DNA from 2 places in the Agromyces arachidis genome. Region 1 is predicted to be linked to the other one. Evidence: predicted binding sites of a transcription regulator. Region 1 holds the regulator's gene; the other holds the start of a gene.
The links. Region 1 encodes LexA, which represses DNA repair genes until DNA is damaged. Its sites were predicted from a motif close to TCGAACANNTGTTCGA; they were not measured.

Region 1 (3,406 bases):
TCGTTCCCGCAGACCGCCGACATCCGCCGCGCCCGGGCCCGCCTGGTGAAGGGCGAGTTGACGGATGCGGCATATCGCGAGCTCATGCGCGAGGAGATCGCGCGCGTCATCCGCCTGCAGGAGGACCTCGGCCTCGACGTGCTCGTGCACGGGGAGCCCGAGCGCAACGACATGGTGCAGTACTTCGCCGAGCTGCTCGACGGCTTCGCGGTCACGCAGCACGGCTGGGTGCAGTCGTACGGCTCGCGGTGCACGCGCCCGTCGATCCTGTGGGGCGACGTGTCGCGGCCCGCTCCGATGACCGTGGAGTGGTCGGCGCACGCCCAGTCGCTCACGGCCAAGCCGGTGAAGGGCATGCTCACGGGGCCGGTCACGATCCTCGCGTGGTCGTTCGTGCGCGACGACCAGCCGCTCGGCGACACCGCCCGGCAGGTCGCGCTCGCGCTGCGCGACGAGATCGGCGACCTCGAGGAGGCCGGCATCCGCGTCATCCAGGTCGACGAGCCCGCGCTGCGCGAACTGCTGCCGCTGAAGCGCGCCGACCAGCCGGCGTACCTCGACTGGTCGGTCGGCGCGTTCCGCCTCGCCACGGGAGGTGCCGCGCCCGCGACGCAGGTGCACACGCACCTCTGCTACTCGGAGTTCGGCGTCGTCATCGACGCGATCCGCGAGCTCGACGCCGACGTGACCTCGATCGAGGCGGCGCGCAGCCGCATGGAGGTCGTCGGCGACCTCGCGGCGAGCGGCTTCGACCACGGCGTGGGCCCGGGTGTCTACGACATCCACTCGCCGCGCGTGCCGAGCGTCGAGGAGGTGCGCTCGCTCCTCGAGCGCGCGGTCGACGGCGTGCCGGCCGGTCGCCTCTGGGTGAACCCCGACTGCGGACTGAAGACGCGAGGCTACGACGAGACGGTCGCGTCGCTCGCGAACATCGTCGAGGCGGCGCGCTCGGTGCGCGCAGGGATCGCGGTGGCGTCCGCGTGAGGTGCGCGAGGGCGGATGACGCGCTCGACTCCGCGACATCCGCCCTGATCGTCGTCCCGGCGATGGCCGGGCACGGCGCCCGCTAGACGGTGCGGAGCACCGCGACGACCTTGCCGAGCACCTCGGACTCGTCGCCGAGGATCGGCTCGAACGCCGAGTTGCGGGGGAGCAGCCAGGTGTGGCCGTCGCGTTGGCGGAACACCTTGACGGTGGCCTCGCCGTCGAGCATCGCGGCGACGATCTCGCCGTTCTCGGCCGTCTTCTGCGATCGCACGACCACCCAGTCGCCGTCGCAGATCGCGGCGTCGATCATGGAGTCGCCGACGACCTTCAGGATGAACAGCTCGCCCTTGCCGACGAGCTGGCGGGGGAGCGGGAAGACCTCTTCGACCTGCTGCTCGGCGGTGATCGGCACGCCCGCGGCGATGCGGCCGACGAGCGGGACCATCATGGCGTCGCCGATGGACACGGACTCGACCACCGACGGCTTGGGCTCGGAGCTGGGCGCGTCGACCAGGACCTCGAGGGCGCGGGGGCGGTTCGGGTCGCGCCGCAGGTACCCGGCCAGCTCGAGCTGGTTCAGCTGGTGCGTCACGCTCGAGAGCGAGGACAGCCCGACGGCGTCGCCGATCTCGCGCATGCTGGGCGGGTAGCCGCGATCGGCGACCGAGGCGCGGATGACATCGAGGATCGCGAGCTGCTTCGCGCTCGGGGTCGTGCGCCGACGCGACCGGCCGCTCGTGCCGCTCGCCCGGTCGGTCTCGATGCTCACGTGCTGCCCTCTCGTCGGGGCCGCCATGGCCCGGATGTCGGTGGTCGGTGTTCGACTGTGGTCGGACATTCGAAACTGTATCCGCCTCGCGTGCACGCGACAAACATCCGTTCGAGTGTGTCGCGGAATTCGGGCCGGAATCTCCCACCTCCGGTCCTTGCAGGTTCGATTGTTCGAAGATATATTCGGAACACAGCTTCGCATCCGGCCCTCCCGGCCGAGGGTCGGATGCGTGGCTGGAACCCAGGGAGGTGCGGAATGAGTGCAGTGGTGATCGGATCAGTCGGCGCGGCGCCGGCCATGCCCGGCTTCGCGGGGCCCTCGGCGCGCACCCGACTCCGATTGACGCCCCGTGGCCGCGTCGTGCTGACGATCCTCGCCGCCATGCCGATCGTCGCGGGCGTGCTCGTCGGAACGCTCTCCTCGGGCGGAGCCGTCGCCGGCATCGACGACGGGCGCGCCACCACCACGTTCGAGACCGTGGTCGTCGGCGCCGGTGACTCGCTGTGGGGCATCGCCGAGTCGATCGCACCGACCGCCGACCCTCGCGACGTCATCCACGAGATCATGCAGCTCAACGGCCTGCGCGACGCCGTGGTGCAGCCGGGCCAAGAGCTCGTGCTCCCCGCGGTCGACTGAGACCGCCCCCTGAGTGAGAATCTCTGCGGGCGAGGTTACGGCGACGACGGCGGCCTTCTCCGAAGCGCCCGCCGCCTGATCTGGGCGCGCCATGCCGAACGGTCCGGTGGTCGACCCGGGGATGGTGCGCGGATGAACGTGCGCGTACGCTCGGGGCCGTGATCATCGCGATCTTTCGTCGCCGCCTGCGCGACGGCGCGACCTTCGACGACTTCATCAGCGCGTGGGAGGCCGACCGGGGCTTCGGCGTCCCGGCTCGGGTGTTCAACGCCGTCTCCGTCGAGGACTCACGCGAGATCCTCTCGGTCGGTTTCGTCGACATCGCCGCCGACGACCTCGAGGCGGACGTCGCGCAGGTCAGCCTCCAGGAGGCGGTGCGGCATTCTCGGATCGACGAGGTGATCGAGAGCACATTGCTGCACGCCTACTACGACCTCCGCACCGAACACGACTTCACTGCGGATCCGCGTACCGTCGAGATCGGTTCGCCCACGAGCATGCTGTCCGCGCTCGCGCCGAAATCATCGGCCAGCGACTGATCACGGTCCCACTCCGCGGGAACCGACAACGCTTTCAGTGGCACCCGGATGCATCGCTGGAGCGACCGGCAGCGAGGCGGCATCCCCATGCTCGGTCGAGGAGGAAAGGTATCCCGCGGATACCTTTCCCCCTCGCCCGGAGGCGCGGCATGCATAGCCGATCGTCCGTGCGTCGCGGGCGGACCGGCTAACGGGCGCTCGCAGACCGTCACAGACGGAGAACTGCGTGAATATCGTTGGAGGCAATGTGATCCGATGGCAGAAGACGCAGGCGACGGCGCCACTCGTCCGGGTTGGAAGATAGAGCTGGGTCAGCCGCCAAAGGAGACGCGAACGGATCCGCGATTGGACGTCGTCAAGCTCGCTGTGCGAGGGGCGCAAGAGCAGCTCCACGCAACAATGACCATGCTCTCGTCGATGGAGGAAGTCATCCGCGACTGCGCCGCTCACGGTATGACTCGAGACGAGATCG
Region 2 (3,406 bases), on a different contig from region 1:
TCGTCCGGCGCGACCTGCTCCGGGTCGACGCCGAGCGCCCCGGCGATCGCGGCGAGCAGCTCCCGGGTGGTGTCGGTGAGGCGCACCGGCCATTCGCGCCGCCCGATGCGCGCGACCGCCTCGGCGAGCTTCGTGATCGCGTTGTCGCCGACCAGGCGCGAGCCGTGCGCCGCGGTGCCGTGCGCGACCAGCCGCACCCACACGAGCGACTTCTCGCCCGTCTGGAGCAGGTACGCCCGCTCGCCGCCGACGGTGATCGAGTAGCCGCCGACCTCGCTGATGGCCTCCGTGGCCCCGGCGAACAGCTCGGGGTGCTCGTCGACGAGCCACCCTGCGCCGTAGAGGCCGCCGGCCTCCTCGTCGGCGAAGAACCCGAGGACCAGTTCGCGTTCGGGCAGGCGCCCGTCTGCGAGGATGTCGCCCACGGCGGTGAGGATCATGGCGTCCATGTCCTTCATGTCGACGGCGCCGCGCCCCCAGAGCATGCCGTCGCGGACCTCGCCGGCGAACGGGTCGACGCTCCAGTTCCGCGGATCGGCCGGGACCACGTCGAGGTGTCCGTGGAGGACGAGGGCGGGCTTGTCCGGGTTCGCGCCCGGGACCCGCGCGACGACGCTCGTGCGGCGGGGCGCCGACTCGAACACCGCGGGCTCCAGGCCCATCGCGCGCAGCCGGGCCTCGACGTACTCGGCGGCCTCGCGCTCGCCGTTCGAACGGCCCTCGCCGTGGTTCGTGGTGTCGAATCGGATGAGGTCGCGTGCGATGGCCGCGGTCTCGTCGAGGCCGTCCGGCGGGCTCGCACCGGCGACCGCGGCGGGTGGTCGGGCGTCGGTCGGGGTCGTCTCGGACATGCGTTCCACGCTAGCGCCGGGGTGCCTCCGGCGGTGGTCAACGGGTCCGGAAAAGCGTGCTAATGTCTTCTACGGCCGCTGAGCGATCAGCGGTTCGAGACAACGCGCGGGTGGCGGAATTGGCAGACGCGCTAGCTTGAGGTGCTAGTGCCCTAACGGGCGTGGGGGTTCAAGTCCCCCCTCGCGCACGCGTTGTCGAGAAGGCCGGATCTTCGGATCCGGCCTTCTCGCGTTTCCGGGGTGATCCCCCCTCCGACTCCCCCCTCCCCCTCCCGGAGGTGCTCTTCTCAGGAGCCCGCGCCGCGTGTCGCCGCGATCGTCGGCGTGTCCTCCTGAGAAATGCGTCGATTCGGCCGCGCGGTCCTGAGAAACGGTTGGTGGGGCGACGGTACGGCGGTGCGGGCGGGCGGCATCCGCTCGAGAGCCGAGAGCGCCGGTGCCGACCCCCGCTCGGGGGCGTGGACGCGTGGCATCCGCGACTTGCCGTATTCGAACATGTGTTCGAATATTGAGTGGTGACCATGACCGCTCCCCGATCCGCGCCGACCGCTTCCGCGGCGGCCGCGGGCCGGGTCGAGCGCGTCGAGGAACTGCAGGCGCGCATCCGCGGCATGCAGGCCACGCGGCTCGACTCGCGGGCGGTGCCGACGCATCCGGCGCTCGCCGCGGTCCTGCCGGGCGGGGCGCTGCGCGAGGGTGCGGTCGTGCAGGTCGAAGGGTCGATCACGCTCCTCATGGCTGCGCTGGCGGGGCCGTCTCGGAGCGGGCGCTGGGTCGCCGTCGCCGGCATCCCCGAATTCGGCGTCGAGGCGGCCGTGCGGTTCGGGATCGACCTCGAACGGCTCGTGCTGGTGCCCGACCCGGGTCGGCAGTGGCTCGCGGTCGCCGCGGCGCTCGCCGACGTCATCCCGGTGGTGGCCGTGCGTCCGCCGGGCCGGCCCGCGCCCGCCGAGGCATCGCGGTTCGCGGCCCGGCTGCGGCAGCGCGGAGCACTGCTGCTCGTCGACGGCGACTGGCCGGGCAGCGATGCGCGCCTCGAGCTCGAGCAGAGCGAGTGGGTCGGGCTCGACCACGGGCACGGTCACCTCGCGGAGCGGGAGGCCGTCGTCAGGGTGACGGGGCGCGGCGAGGTCGGCCGTGGCAGCCGACGGCGGTTGCGGCTCCCGGCGGGCGATCTCGGGTTCGCGGCGGTCGACGAGCAGAGCGCGTCACCCGCCTCCCCGGCCTCGTCCGCGCACGCCGCCGTCGACGATGCCGTCGTGCACCGGCCCGACTTCGCGGCGAGGGCGTCGTGAGCGCAGCGGTGCGCACGATCGTGCTGTGGTGCCCCGACTGGCCCGTGCTCGCGGCGTGCCGTGAGCACGGCATCGATCCCGCCCGGCCCGTGGCCCTCACCGAGAAGGGGCTCGTGCACTCGTGCTCGGCCGCGGCCCGCCGCGACGGCGTGGCGCGCGGCCTGCGGCTCCGCGAGGCCCAGTACCGGTCGACCGCGCTCACGGTGCTCGAGTACGACGCGGCGCTCGACCACCGGGCGTTCGAGCCGGTCGTGCGCGGCATCGAGGCGATCGTGCCCGGCGTGCAGGTGCTGCGGCCGGGCGCGCTCGCGATGCGGTCCCGGGGTCCGGCCAGGTACTACGGCGGCGAGGAGGCCGCGGCGCGGGCGCTCCTGGATGCGGCATCCGGGCTCGGGGTCGCCGGTGCGCGCGTCGGGGTCGCCGACGGGCCGTTCGCGGCGGAACAGGCGGCGCGCGCCGCCTCGGGTGCGGGAGGCGCCGCCCCCGTGCACGTGGTGCCCTCCGGCGGGTCGGCCGCGTTCCTCGCCGAGCTGCCGGTCTCCCTCGTGGTCGACGCGCGCACGACGACGCTGCTGCACCGGCTCGGGGTGCGCACGCTCGGCGGGTTCGCGGCGCTGCCCGACGACGACGTGCGGCGGCGGTTCGGCGCGGCGGGCGCGTTCGCGCACGACCGGGCGGCCGGCCGCGAGCAGTCGCGGGTGGCTCCGCGCACTCCCCCGCCCGACTTCGAGGTGGAGCAGCACTTCGAACCGCCGTTGGAGCGCATCGACCAGCTGGCGTTCGCGTTCCGCGTGCGGGCCGAGGAGTTCATCGCGCGGATGCGGGCCGTGCGGCTCGTGTGCACCGGCATCCGCGTCGAGCTCGACGACGAGCGCGGCGGACACGCGAGCCGGAGCTGGCTGCACCCTCACTGGTTCACCCCCGCCGACGTGGTCGACCGGGTGCGCTGGCAGTTGCAGGGCGCGGGCACGGCCGACGCCGGCCTCGACTCCCCCATCGTCCGGCTGCGGGTCGTGCCCGAGCGCGTCGACTCGACCGGCAACCATGAAGCGGGGCTCTGGGGCGGCGGGCCCGACGAGCGAGTGCACCACGGACTCACGCGGGTGCAGAGCATGCTCGGCCACGAGGGCGTGGTGACGGCGTCGGTCGGCGGCGGGCGCATGCTCGCCGACCGCCAGGTGCTGGTTCCGTGGGGCGACCGCGCGCCCGAACGAGGAGCCGCCGAGGCGCCGTGGCCCGGCAGCCTGCCTGCGCTCGCGC

Region 2: a site for LexA is predicted at 1,341-1,356, ahead of imuA' (DnaE2-dependent mutagenesis accessory factor ImuA'). Genes of this name have one in related genera too.

Annotation. Positions count from the first base shown of each region.
Region 1 covers NZ_JBRBDK010000011.1:21,553-24,958, forward strand. The annotation lists gene metE (5-methyltetrahydropteroyltriglutamate--homocysteine S-methyltransferase) at 1-984, shown strand, start outside; gene lexA (transcriptional repressor LexA) at 1,067-1,783, opposite strand; gene ACUY4T_RS13270 (LysM peptidoglycan-binding domain-containing protein) at 2,027-2,395, shown strand; gene ACUY4T_RS13275 (hypothetical protein) at 2,554-2,934, shown strand.
Region 2 covers NZ_JBRBDK010000001.1:562,134-565,539, reverse strand. The annotation lists gene ACUY4T_RS02705 (M20/M25/M40 family metallo-hydrolase) at 1-851, opposite strand, end outside; tRNA gene ACUY4T_RS02700 (tRNA-Leu) at 956-1,039, shown strand; gene imuA' (DnaE2-dependent mutagenesis accessory factor ImuA') at 1,373-2,146, shown strand; gene ACUY4T_RS02690 (DNA polymerase Y family protein) at 2,143-3,406, shown strand, end outside.